Regions from separate parts of the Streptomyces sp. NPDC052496 genome, predicted to be linked through region 1. Evidence: riboswitches for the same ligand, from Rfam matches in the RefSeq annotation. Region 1 holds a riboswitch; each other region holds the start of a gene.
The links. A riboswitch is a leader RNA that binds a small molecule or an ion and turns the genes downstream of it on or off. The one in region 1 is predicted to bind cobalamin.
Positions count from the first base shown of each region.

Region 1 (3,190 bases):
GAACACCCCGCCCCGGTCGATGTCGCCGACCACCACGGCCGGGATACGGGCGGCGCGCGCGATGCCCATGTTCACGATGTCGGTACGCCGCAGGTTGATCTCCGCCGGGCTGCCGGCACCCTCGCAGATCACCGCGTCGTGCGTACGGCGCAGCTCCTGGAGGCAGTCCGTGACCGTACCGAGCAGCTGCTCCTGGCGCCCCGCGTGGTAGCCGCGCGCGCTCAGCTCGCCCACCGGCTTGCCCATCAGCACGACCTGGCTGCTGCGGTCACTGCCCGGCTTCAGCAGCACCGGGTTCATCAGCGCGCTCGGCTCGACGCGCGCCGCCGCTGCCTGCATGGCCTGTGCCCGCCCGATCTCCGCGCCCTCGCGCGTCACGAACGAGTTCAGCGACATGTTCTGTGCCTTGAAGGGCGCCACCTTGACGCCCTTGCGGGCCAGCCAGCGGCAGATGCCCGCCGTCACCACGCTCTTGCCCGCGTCGGACGTGGTGCCCGCCACCAGCAGCCCGCCGCCGAGCGGAGCCCCACCCGAACCGTTCACCTGGCACTCCTCGCCGTGCGTGCGTTGCCGCTCACTTGGTCCTCCTGGCCGTACGGGAGCGCCGCAGCGCCCCGGCCGCCAGCCTGCCCGTCACCGTGGCCGCCAGCGCCAGCGCGCTCACCCGGCGCGACAGCCGCACGGCCCGCTCGACGTCCGCCACCGCGACGGGCCGCCCGGCGTCACCGTTGAGCACCGGCCGGTGCTCGACCCGGCCGCCGTACGCCAGCGTGCCGCCCAGCCGCACGCCCAGCGCCCCGGCGAACGCCGCCTCCACCGGGCCCGCGTTCGGGCTCGGGTGGGACGGGCCGTCCTGCCGCCAGGCGCGCCACGCGCCCCGCCGGTCCGGACCGGCCAGCACCGCCAGCGCGGCGGTCAGCCGGGAGCCGGGGAAGCCGGCCACGTCGTCGAGGCGGGCCGAAGCCCAGCCGAAGCGGCGGTAGCGCGGGGACTTGTGGCCCACCATCGCGTCCAGCGTGTTGACGGCACGGAACGCCAGCAGCCCCGGCACGCCCGCGACCGCGCCCCACACCAGGGCGCCGACCACCGCGTCCGAGGTGTTCTCGGCGACGGACTCGACCACCGCGCGCGCCAGCTGCTGCCCGTCCAGGGCCTGCGGGTCGCGCCCGCACAGGTGCGGCAGGCGCTCGCGCGCCACGTCGAGGTCGCCCACGGCGAGCGCGCCGCCGACGGCCCGCGCCTCGCGGCCCAGCGAGGTGCCGCCCAGGACGGCCCAGGTGGCGGCGGCGGTCAGCGCGACGGAGGCGGGAAAGGCGGCGGGGGAGCGGCGCACGGCGCGGTCCAGCAGCGCGGCACCGGCGGCGGTGCCGCCCGCGAGCAGCGCGGTGTGCAGGGCGCCGCGCCCGCGGTCGTCGCGCCACAGGCGGCGTTCCACGGCGGCCGCGGCCCGCCCGAAGGCGGCCACGGGGTGACCGCGCCGGGGATCGCCCACGGCCAGGTCGCCGAGGAAGCCGAGGGCCGCGCCGCACGCGTAGCCGGCGTGTTCGGCACGCATCGGATCAGACCGCCGTCACGCCTCGGAGGGGCGGCGTGGGGGTACGTCCAGCAGATCTCGAACTGCGGCCGGGCATGGCGGTAGGTCCTCACTCAGGGTCCGCGCCCTGGTTCGACGGATACGGCGACGAGAGTCTCCTGGCTCCCCGGATCGGCGCTTCCCCCGGCCTTCCAGTCCGTACGGGAACCTGCGTCGCGGGACGCGGACCGTGGCCCTTGGTGGAGGGGCGCTCCCCGGTGACAGTGGCGGGACCGCGCCGGATTCTCACCGGACTTCCTCATCTGTCGCCGATTGGCTCCGGCAGTCCACCACGCTCCGCGAAGCCCGTCAACTCGCGCTTGACCTGCGGCGCGGGGCCGTGCCGGTGCCTGTGTCCAAGGACACAGCGGCCGGTGCCCGGCACGCCGCGGAAGGACGTCCGGCGAACGACGACGGGGCGCCCGGCGGACGCGGCGGGTGCCGCGGCCACCGGACGCCCCGGGGCGCCGTGCCGGTGCCGGTCAGGCGGCGACGATCAGATAGATCCCGTACGCCACGGCCGCCGCGCACAGCGCGAAGCAGGCGTACGCCCCGGCCCGCGCCGCGCCGCCGGGCGCGCCGGCGGTCACCGGCGCGCCCTCCTGCCGCGGCGTGCGGGACGTGCCGACGATGCCGAGGGTGAACAGGCCCACGATCCCGACCGTCACGACCAGCGTGACACCGAAGACCTGGCCGAGCGCTGCCCAGTCGATGCTCATTGCGTTCTCGTTCCTCCGTGGGAGCCGTGCGGCCGGGTCAGCCGGCGGCCGAGCCGGCCTTGGCGCGGCGCCGGTCGTGCGTCTCGTGCGGGTGGGCGGCCACCGGGTCGGCGATCACCGGGGCGGCGCCGACCGGGTCCGCGAGCGGCGCTCCGGCCACCGCGGGCGCCGGGACGGCGGCCACGACCGGGCCGGCGGGCGGCGGCGCGACGGCCTGCAGCGCGGTGGTGACGACGCCGGCGGGCTCCGCCGCCGGGCCCTCGTTGACGTTGGTGTGGTCCACCGGCTTGCGCCGGGAGGCCATCCAGATCGCGCCGCAGACGGCGAGGGCCAGGACGGCGACGGCCGCGATGCCCCAGTCGCCCTGGTCGGCCAGGAGCGCGGCACCGGCCGCGACCAGCCCGGCGGCCGGCAGCGTCAGGCACCAGGCGGCGGCCATCCGGCCCGCCGTGGACCAGCGCACCACGCCGCCCTTGCGGCCCAGGCCGGAGCCCATCACCGCGCCGGAGCACACCTGGGTGGTGGAGAGCGCGAAGCCGAGGTGGGAGGAGGCCAGGATGGTGGCCGCGGCGCCGGTCTGGGCGGCGAAGCCCTGCGGCGGCTGGATGTCGGTGATGCCCTTGCCCATCGTGCGGATGATCCGCCAGCCGCCCAGGTACGTGCCGAGGGCGATGGCCAGGCCGGCCGAGGCGATGACCCACAGCGGCGGGTCGGCGTGCGGCGCGACGACGCCGCCGGTGATCAGCGCGAGGGTGATCACGCCCATCGTCTTCTGGGCGTCGTTGGTGCCGTGGGCGAGGGAGACCAGCGCGGCCGAGGCGATCTGCCCGGCGCGGTAGCCCTTGGCGGTGTCCTCCTCGGCGCGGTTGCGGGCCAGCCGGTAGGTCAGCCGGGTCGC
Region 1 covers NZ_JBFAUH010000043.1:31,656-34,845, reverse strand. Annotated here, with positions in the region: gene AB0L45_RS36690 (cobyric acid synthase) at 1-543, opposite strand, end outside; gene AB0L45_RS36685 (cobalamin biosynthesis protein) at 575-1,555, opposite strand; cobalamin riboswitch at 1,686-1,836, opposite strand; gene AB0L45_RS36680 (hypothetical protein) at 2,056-2,292, opposite strand; gene AB0L45_RS36675 (inorganic phosphate transporter) at 2,330-3,190, opposite strand, start outside.

Region 2 (3,190 bases), on a different contig from region 1:
AAGAAGAAGTACGACGGCCGCTTCGCCACGGGCACGTCCGCAATGGCCTTGCGTACCGAGGACACCTTCTTCTCCATCTCCGCCACCAGCTGCAACGCGCGCTTCGAGGTGCCCGTGACCTGCCCGAGCCGCCGGATGTCCCCCTCCACCGCGGACAAGTCCTGCTGCGGCGCCTTCTTGCGTGGCGCGCACGCCGTCGAGGCCAGGTAGACGTGCTTGATGCCCGCCGCAGCGAATTCTTCCTCGGTCGGGCCGGCCGCCGCTCCGCCCATGTTGCCCATGGAAGCGAACGTGTCGATATAAACCTCGGCTCCGGAGCCGAGCAGCTTTTCCTTCGGAATCACCGTTTTCCCCAGTACCGGGACACGCTGCGCCTGGGCATCGAGTTCAGGCGGCAACGTTCCCTTCCCCGGCGGAAACCCGGTACCGGCCACCCGGTCGCCCGCTCCCAGCCGAAGCAGCATTTCCAGGCTCGCCGCATTGCTCGTGACGATTTTCCGCGGGGCCGCGGAGAACGTCGTCCGCCGCCCGTCGCAATCGGTGACCGAGACGGGAAAACCACCGGCTCCACCCCCTTGGTCGTTCGCGGCACCGCCTGCCGTACGCCCGCTACCGCCATCGCCACCGCTGCCGCTGTCGCAACCAGTGGCCAGCCCGGCAACCGCCAGCCCCACCAGCACCGCCACCACCGTCCGCCCCCTGACCACCGACCTCGTCGCCCCCACCGAGCCCACCGAGCCCACCGAACTTCCAAAACCCACCGAACTCACCGAACTCACCGAACTCACCGAATCTACTGACCCCACCGAGCCCCCCAACCCCTCACCACAACGCATACGTCCGCTCTCCCTGCCTCTCGACTGCCCGACGGCTCGCCCTTGCGAGCCCAGGACCAGGTAGTCGAGCGGAGAGCGCCACGGGTTCCCGGGACATTGATCCGATGACCATGCCGCTACCTGGCGTTAGAGTGTCCGGGCCGTGGTGTCGGGAAGACCGGTGAAGACCTTCGGGTCCAGACCGGAGCGGCCCTCGCCACTGTGATCGGGAAGTTCCCGCCCCATTCCGTACGTGCCCCGCGCCCGTACGGAGCCACTGGCCGCAGCCCGCGGCCGGGAAGGCCGGGGCGGGCGCGTACACCCGTCAGCCAGGAGACCGGCCACGGCATCTCACGAATTGATCCACGAGGTGCTGGAGCGTGACCACCGGATGTCCCTGTCCGCCGATTCCCCTACCCCTTCCTCCTCTTCTCCCCCTCCCCTCTCATCACCCGCCCCACCCGCCTCAACCGCCTCAACCGCCTCAACCCCTCTCCCCGGATTCCGCTGGCGGCGCCAGGACACCGTGCGGACCGCGGGACTGATGGCGGTCATCGCCGCACTGCACGTCGTCGCCTTCGGCGTGCTCTTCCTCCTGGTCGTGCCGAACCACTACACCGTGGGTTCGCAGGTCTTCGGAGTCGGCCTCGGCGTCACCGCGTACACCCTCGGCATGCGGCACGCCTTCGACGCCGACCACATCGCCGCCATCGACAACACCACCCGCAAACTGATGGCCGACGGCAAGCGCCCGGTCTCGGTGGGCTTCTGGTTCGCGCTCGGGCACTCCAGCGTGGTCGTCGCCATGGCGGCGCTGGTGGCCGGCGGCGCACAGCTGGCCGGCACCCTGCTCGACGACGGATCGAGCACCCACCAGGTGCTCGGCACCGTGGGCACCACGGTCTCCGGCACCTTCCTCTACCTCATCGCCGCGCTGAATCTCGTCGCGCTGGCAGGTATCTGGCGGGTGTTCCGCGCGATGCGGCAGGGCCGGTACGACGAGGCGGAGCTGGAGCAGCACCTCGACTCCCGCGGCTTCATGAACCGCGTACTGGGGCGCTTCACCCGCTCCATCACCCGGCCCGGCCAGATGTACCCGCTCGGCCTGCTCTTCGGCCTCGGCTTCGACACCGCGACCGAGGTGACGCTGATGGTGATGGCGGGCAGCGGCGCGGCGGCCGGGCTGCCGTGGTACGCGATCCTGGTGCTGCCGTTGCTGTTCGCGGCGGGGATGAGCCTGTTCGACACGCTGGACGGTACGTTCATGAACTTCGCGTACCAGTGGGCGTTCTCGAACCCGGTACGCAAGGTCTACTACAACCTCACGATCACCGGCCTGTCGATCGCCGTCGCCTTCTTCATCGGGACCATCGAGCTGGTCACCGTCCTGCACGAGAAGCTGGACCTGACGGACGGCCTGACCGGCTGGATCTCGTCGATCGACCTGGACAACGTGGGCTTCATCATCGTCGGCCTGTTCGTGGTCGTCTGGGCGGCGGCCCTGGCGTACTGGCGGCTGGCCGGAGTGGAAAAGCGCTGGTCGGCGAGGGCCACGGAGGCCCGGGAACCGGCCTGAGCCACCGGATCCCGTGGCCCCGCCACCACCGGAGCTCCCGAGCTCCCGAGCTCCCCTGGTCCCACCGGGCCCACGGGATCCGCCACCTCGACCCCACTCCACCCTCAGGTCGCCGACCCGGCCGCCGCACCCGTCTTCAGGTCACGTCCCCAGCGCGCCAGCTCCGCTTCGAGGTCGAGCGGACGGAGCCGGTCCGGTTCGTCCGGCCCCGGCCACTCCGTACGCGGCACCCGCCACATGACCTCGAACTCGTTGCCGTCCGGATCCTTGGCGTACAACGACTTGGACACCAGATGATCGGTGGCGCCGACCAGCGCCCCCCGCTGCACCAGGTCCGCGGCCACGTCCGCCAGCTCGCCGAGCGTCCCGACCTCCCAGGCCAGGTGGTAGAGCCCCACCCGGCCGTGCTCGGGGCCGGGCGCCGCGGCACCGACCGCGAACAGCCCGAGATCGTGATCGTTGGCCGTCCCCTCCGCACTCAGGAACGCGGCCCTCCCCGGGATCTCGGTATCCACCCGGAACCCCAGCGCCTCCGTATAGAAGGCCACCGCGCGCGCCACGTCCCGTACGTAAAGCACCGCATGATTCAGCCGCCGAACTGCCACATCAATCCCTCCCCTTCCCGCTTCTCACTCACCGCTCACTCCATCTCGCACTCGGCCTGGCACTCGACACTCGGCACTCGCACTCGGCACTCACTCGGCACTCGGCTCAGTCGCGCACCAGCAACATCACGAACGCCACGACCACCCCGAAGACCAGGGCAGCCACCCCGTACGCAAGTCGATGCGTACGCAGG
Region 2 covers NZ_JBFAUH010000029.1:101,463-104,652, forward strand. Annotated here, with positions in the region: gene AB0L45_RS32135 (ABC transporter substrate-binding protein) at 1-689, opposite strand, end outside; cobalamin riboswitch at 963-1,176, shown strand; gene AB0L45_RS32140 (HoxN/HupN/NixA family nickel/cobalt transporter) at 1,207-2,391, shown strand; gene AB0L45_RS32145 (VOC family protein) at 2,496-2,996, opposite strand; gene AB0L45_RS32150 (DoxX family protein) at 3,103-3,190, opposite strand, start outside.
Region 2: linked by a shared signal. The riboswitch ahead of AB0L45_RS32140 (HoxN/HupN/NixA family nickel/cobalt transporter) and the one ahead of AB0L45_RS36685 (cobalamin biosynthesis protein) in region 1 are both predicted to bind cobalamin.

Region 3 (3,190 bases), on a different contig from region 1:
CGGTGAAGCGGAAGCCCGCCACGGCGCCGTCCCGGGGGCGGCTGGTGGCCGGGCCCTCGGTCGCGTACGACCAGCCGCCGTCCCCGGAGGCCGGGGCGCCGGCGGCGGGCCCGTCCCAGAACGACCAGTAGCGGTACTCCTGCGCCTGGGCGGGCGCCGCGCCCAGGCCGGTGACCGTACCGGCCAGGGCCAGGGCGCCGAGGAGGCGCGCGGAGCGGGAGCGGGGCAGCGGCGGGCGTCGCATCAGAGGCCGTTCTTCTTCCGGCGGCCGCTGATCAGGAACCCGATGCCCACGCACGCGACGAACACGACGCCGAAGACCCACCACGCGCCGGAGCCCTGCTCGTCCTGGTCCTTGGCGTCCTTCTCGGGCGCGGCGGACGGCGCGGAGCTGCCGGCCGGCTTGGGGCCGGTGGCGTTCAGCTGCGCGACCAGGTCGGCGCCGCCGAAGGCGCGCGGGTCGGCGCCCGCGGCGTGCGCGGCCAGCACCAGCTGCGCGTACGCGGCCGGTCCGGCCTCCTTGGCCCAGTTCGCGGAGTTCTTCTGAAGCCACTGCAACGGCTTTTGCGCGGCGGCACCGTGCCCGCCCGCGGCGAGTGCCACGACGGCATCGGCGGTGTTGCCGACGTCCGGCTGGTCCCCGGCGCCGGGCATCGCGGACTTCAGGTGCTGCCCGCCCGCGCCGAGCTGCGCGACCAGGTAGGCCGCGCCGCCTTCGGAGGCCTGCTGCGGGTTCCGCTTCGGGTCCTCGCCCCCGGCGCACTTCAGGGGCTCGACCGGCTCGTCGACGTCCTTGCCCGCCGGGTCCACCACGAAGCCCTTGCCCAGCCCGCCGAGCACGGCGGCGGCCGTGGCGTCCGCGTTCGGGGCCAGCTTGCCGTCCTTGGGCTGGAAGGCGAACGCGCCGCGCTCCCCCTCCTTCGCGTCACAGCCCAGCTGGAAGGAGACCAGCGCGTCGTACGGGGACTTGTCGCCCTTCTTGACGGACTCCGGCTTCTGACCCGCGGCCTGGAGCGCGCCGATCACCACGGAGGTGGAGTTGGCGTCGCTGGGCGAGCCGCTCATCGAGGGCCAGCCGCCGTCGTCGTTCTGTACCGACTTCAGCCACTTCACGGCCTTCTGTACGGCGTCGTCGTGCCCGCCGAGCGCGGCCAGCGCCTGGACCGCGGCACCCGTCTGGTTGGTGTCCCGCATCGTCTTGTCGTCGCAGGCCTTCGCCGGTTCGGCGCGGTACGCGCTGAAGGCGCCGTCCGCGCACTGCTGTCCGGCGAGCCAGTCGACGCCCGCCACCGACGGACGCACCCCGACGGTGCGCTGCGCGAGGAGGGCGAGCGACTGCCGCCACACGCCGTCGTACTGCGGGTCCTTGGTGCCGTACAGCCCGTCGGGCAGCTTCGACGCCTTGGCGGCGGGCGCGGGGGAGTCGGCGGCCGCCACCGGGGCACCGGCCGCGCACAGCACGGCGGCCCCGGCCAGCGCCGCGGCGGCGCGCCGCGCCAGGGCGGCGAGGGTGGGGGCCGTGGAAGCCCTGGGGGCCGGGGAAGCCTGGGAAGCCGTGGTGGCCATCGGGTCGGTGCCTCTCGGGTCAGTTCGCTGCGGTGGGTCCGCGGTGGGCCGGTGTGGGTGCTGCGGTGGGTGCGCAGCCGCACTCGGACGCCCCGCCGCCCGCCGGTCGGTGACCGGCCGCGGTGGCACCGGGCTCAGCTCCGCATACCTCGACGGTGCCGCGCACCGGCCGTCCGCGCGAGGAGGCGCGGCCTGCCGGTGGCGGGAGCCTTGGTCGTGCCCCAGCGGGTGCTCCGGCTCACCGGGCGTACGGGGCCCGGCGCGGACGGCCGGTGCGCGGGATCTTCTCACGGTCCCGGCGGCGGCCGGTGCGGCGGTGCCGTACGTCCCGGATCACGGTTGCGGGTCAGCGCCGGATTTCCACCGGCTTCCCCCGATCGGGCACAGGATGAAATTGTCTCGCACACCTTAACCGGCGGGCCGGGGGAGACCCGGGCACGGGCCCGCCACCCGGCGCTCCCCCCGCTCCGCCTGCCGCCCGCTCCTCACACCGCCCGGTACGTCACCGGCTCCGGCCCCGGCACCGCCTCCGCCAGCCCCAGCCGCACCAGCCGCCGCAGATGCGCCTCCGCCTCCGAGACGGCGATGTTCCGCGACCCGTACGGAATCCGCTCCCACGGCCGGTTCCACTCCATGGCCTCGGCGAGCTGCCACGGCGTGCGGGGCACGGCCAGCAGCGCGCGCAGGCCGGCCAGCCGCTCCTCGTGGTGGGCGAGGAGCTCGCGTACCCGGCCGGGCGCGTCGGCGAAGGCGTGCTGGTGGGCGGGGAGCACCTCGGCGGGCGCGAGCCGGGCGACGCGTTCCAGGGAGGCCAGGTAGTCACCGAGGGGGTCGGTGACCGCCGTGTCGCCCGGGTCCTCGTACAGCCCGATGTGCGGGCTGATGCCCGGCAGCAGGTGGTCGCCGGAGAAGAGCCGGCCGTGGCCGGGCCGCCGCGCCGGATGCTCCTCCTCCAGGTGCAGGCACACGTGGCCGGGCGTGTGGCCGGGTGTCCAGACGGCGCGCAGCCTGCGGCCGGGCAGGTCGAGGAGCGCGTCGGGGGTGATCTCCCGGTCGGGCAGCGCGGCGCGCAGCCCGGGGAGCTCGCGCACCTGTCCGCGGGCGCGGGCCAGGCGCAGCGGTGCCAGGTGACTGTCGGGTGCCCCGGCCGCGGTCAGCTTGGCGATCAGGTAGTCCAGCCACCGGCCGGGTTCGGCCTCGCGGGTGCGGCGTACGACGGCGGTGTCCGCGGCGTGCATGGCGAGCCACGCGCCGGACGCCTCCCGTACGCGGGCGGAGAGGCCGTGGTGGTCGGGGTGGTGGTGGGTGAGGAGGACGCCGTACAGGTCGGTGACCTCGAAGCCGCAGGCGGCGATCCCGGCGGTCAGGGTGTCCCAGGCGTCCGGGTCGTCCCACCCGGTGTCCACCAGGACCGGGCCGCGGCCGGTCTCCAGGAGGTGGACGAGGGTGTGGCCGAGCGGGTTGTCCGGTATGGGGACGGCGATCGACCACACGCCGCCCCGGTGGTCGGTCACCCGGGGTCCGCCCGCCGCCGTTCCGGTCCGGGCCGCTGCCGTCATCCGCCGCACCTCCGCCTCCGCGCGGACGCGCCGCGCCCCCGTACCGAGCATTGCCCAGCATAACT
Region 3 covers NZ_JBFAUH010000029.1:45,526-48,715, reverse strand. Annotated here, with positions in the region: gene AB0L45_RS31885 (SCO2322 family protein) at 1-244, opposite strand, end outside; gene AB0L45_RS31880 (prenyltransferase/squalene oxidase repeat-containing protein) at 244-1,566, opposite strand; cobalamin riboswitch at 1,772-1,970, opposite strand; gene AB0L45_RS31875 (MBL fold metallo-hydrolase) at 2,052-3,125, opposite strand.
Region 3: linked by a shared signal. The riboswitch ahead of AB0L45_RS31880 (prenyltransferase/squalene oxidase repeat-containing protein) and the one ahead of AB0L45_RS36685 (cobalamin biosynthesis protein) in region 1 are both predicted to bind cobalamin.

Region 4 (3,190 bases), on a different contig from region 1:
AAGACCGCGTACCGGCCGTCGGGGCTGAGCCGGGGGAACGGGGACACGCCGACCACGGCGTCCGTGGTGCTCAGGCTCGCCGCCCGGGTCCGCCCGGTGGCCAGGTCGTGGACGTACAGGGGGTCCTGCGGCGGCGGGCGGCGGAAGCCGGGCCCGGCGGGGACGAGATCGGTCGCCTTCGAGGTGAACGCGACCCGGCGGCCGTCGGCGCTGATCGACGGGAAGGCGGAGGCGCCGTTCGCCTGGCTGCCGTCGCTCGCCACGCTCACCCGTTTCACCGTTCCCGCCTGCACATCGTGGACGAAGATGTCCAGGCGCTCGTTGGTGTCGCCGGGGACCAGGTCCGGGCGGTAGGACCCGAAGGCGAGCCGGCGCCCGTCGCCGCTGAGGGCGAAGTTCTGGACCCCGTACCCGTACGGGGACTTCCCGGCGCCCGCGGTGGGGCTCACCGTGCGCCCGGTGCGGCGGTCGTGGACGAAGACGTCGCCCTCGCCGTTGGTGTCGCCGGGAACCAGGTTCGTCGCGCCGGAGTGGAAAGCGACGTACCGCCCGTCGGCGCTGATCTCGGGCGAGCCGGAGAGGGCGTCGCCGCGCGTGCCGTCACCGGCGACGCTGACCAGGTCGACCTTTCCCGTCCGTAAATCCTTGACGTAGACGTCCTGGTGGCCGTTGGTGTCCGTGGGCCCCAGATTGGTGGCTTCCGAGGTGAATGCCACGAACCGCCCGTTCGCGCTGAGCCGCGGATCCCCGGAAAAACCGTTTCCCTGCGTCCCGTCCGCGGCGACACTGACCCGCTCGGTGGCCGGCGCCACCCGCCCCGCGACAGCCACCCGCCCCGGGGCAGCCGCCGACGACGCGGGTATCACCCCCACCACGACACACGCTCCCGCCACCAGCCCCACGGCGCGCACCGCGCCACGCGCCGTACCTGCTTTTCGCATGTCTCCCCCCTCACCCACGACCCCCACCCGCCCCGCCGGCGACGGAGCAGACAAGGAGCCAATACGCTTCCAGGAGTCCCGGTCAACGCGTCAGGGGCATTCCGCGCCACCGATACGCCCCCTGCATCAGCCCCCGTCCAGGCCGCCCCGAACGGCCCGGGAACAGGCCCGGAACCCCCCGGGAACGGCTCCGCGGCGGCCTCGTGACACCCTCCCGTAGGCCCCGAACCCTCCTGGGAACGCGCCCGGATCAGCCCCCGAATACCACGGCTTTGGACAACCCCGCGCCAACGCGACACAAGATATGGGGGTGGGTGCACGGGGCGGCACAAGATGTATGCTCGTGCTCGCTGTCGTCGCAGGGGAATCCGGTGCGAATCCGGAACTGTCCCGCAACGGTGTACGTAGTGCGCAAACCGCACCCGTGAGTCCGAAGACCTGCCCACAGCACGCCCGCGCCAGGACCGGCGCGGTCGTCGATACGTCCGGGTCTCGCGGGTTGGACCGGTGGACGCTGCGCGGTGTGCCCGCGCACCCCTTGCCGTACCGGGGGTGCCGCACGCCCGCACGCGCCGCCGTGCCCTCCCCAGGCCCCCGCCGAGTGAGGGAGAGCAGCACGTGACCATCGCGCCAACGGAGCCCGCAGCAGCCGAGCAGGTCGCGCAGCCCGCGAAGGACACGCAGCCCCAGCAGGGCACCGGCGGCCAGGCCACGGACGGCCCCGGCACCGCCCTGCTGCGCACGCTGACCGACCTCACCGCCGACCTGCCCGCCACCGACCCGGGCAAGATCGCCGCCGCCGCGCTGCGCGGCCGCCACCCCGGCTCCGACGAGGCCGAGCTGCGCTCGCTGGCCATGGAGGCCGCGGCCGGCCTGATCGGCGACGAGCCGCAGTACTCCAAGCTGGCCGCCCGCCTGCTGACCCGTGCCATCGCGGAGGAGGCGGCCGCGGAGGGGGCGGTCGCCTTCTCCGCCTCCGTCGCCGCCGGGCACCGCGAGGGCCTGATCGCCGACAGCACGGCGGAGTTCGTACGGACCCACGCGGCGCGCCTGGACGAGCTGGTCGAGCGCGCCCTGGCGGACGGCGCCGACGACCGCTTCGGCTACTTCGGCCTGCGCACCCTGCACTCCCGCTACCTGCTGCGCCACCCGATCTCCCGCCAGGTGATCGAGACCCCGCAGCACTTCCTGCTGCGGGTGGCCTGCGGCCTGGCCGAGGACCACAGCGAGCGGGCCGTGGCCGACGTCGCCGAGCTGTACCGTCTGACCAGCACGCTCTCGTACCTGCCGTCCTCGCCGACGCTGTTCAACTCCGGCACCCGGCACCCGCAGATGTCCTCCTGCTACCTGCTGGACTCCCCGCTGGACGAGCTGGACTCGATCTACGACCGCTACCACCAGGTGGCGCGCCTGTCGAAACACGCCGGTGGCATCGGCCTGTCGTACTCCCGGGTCCGGGCCCGCGGCTCGCTGATCCGCGGCACCAACGGCCACTCCAACGGCATCGTGCCGTTCCTGCGCACCCTGGACGCCTCGGTCGCGGCCGTGAACCAGGGCGGCCGGCGCAAGGGCGCGGCCTGTGTCTACCTGGAGACCTGGCACGCGGACCTGGAGGAGTTCCTGGAGCTGCGTGACAACACGGGTGAGGAGGCCCGGCGCACCCACAACCTGAACATCGCGCACTGGATCCCCGACGAGTTCATGCGCCGCGTCGAGGCCGACGCCGACTGGTCGCTGTTCTCCCCCAGCGACGCGCCCGAGCTGGTGGACCTGTACGGCGACGCGTTCGACGCCGCGTACCGCAAGGCGGAGGCCGAGGGGCGCGCCGTCAAGCAGGTCCCGGCCCGCGTCCTGTACTCCCGGATGATGCGCACCCTCGCGCAGACCGGCAACGGCTGGATGACCTTCAAGGACGCCGCCAACCGCACCGCCAACCAGACCGCCGAGCCCGGCAAGGTCGTGCACTCCTCGAACCTGTGCACCGAGATCCTGGAGGTCACCGACGACGGCGAGACGGCCGTCTGCAACCTCGGCTCGGTCAACCTCGCCGCCCACCTGGGCAATGAGGCCGACGGCTGGGAGGAGGCGATGGACTGGGAGCGGCTGGACGCCACCGTCCGTACGGCCGTGACCTTCCTCGACCGCGTGGTGGACATCAACTTCTACCCGACCGAGCAGGCCGGCGCCTCCAACTCCCGCTGGCGCCCGGTGGGCCTGGGCCTGATGGGCCTCCAGGACGTCTTCTTCCG
Region 4 covers NZ_JBFAUH010000002.1:262,371-265,560, reverse strand. Annotated here, with positions in the region: gene AB0L45_RS04625 (hypothetical protein) at 1-941, opposite strand, end outside; cobalamin riboswitch at 1,262-1,402, shown strand; gene AB0L45_RS04620 (ribonucleoside-diphosphate reductase subunit alpha) at 1,560-3,190, shown strand, end outside.
Region 4: linked by a shared signal. The riboswitch ahead of AB0L45_RS04620 (ribonucleoside-diphosphate reductase subunit alpha) and the one ahead of AB0L45_RS36685 (cobalamin biosynthesis protein) in region 1 are both predicted to bind cobalamin.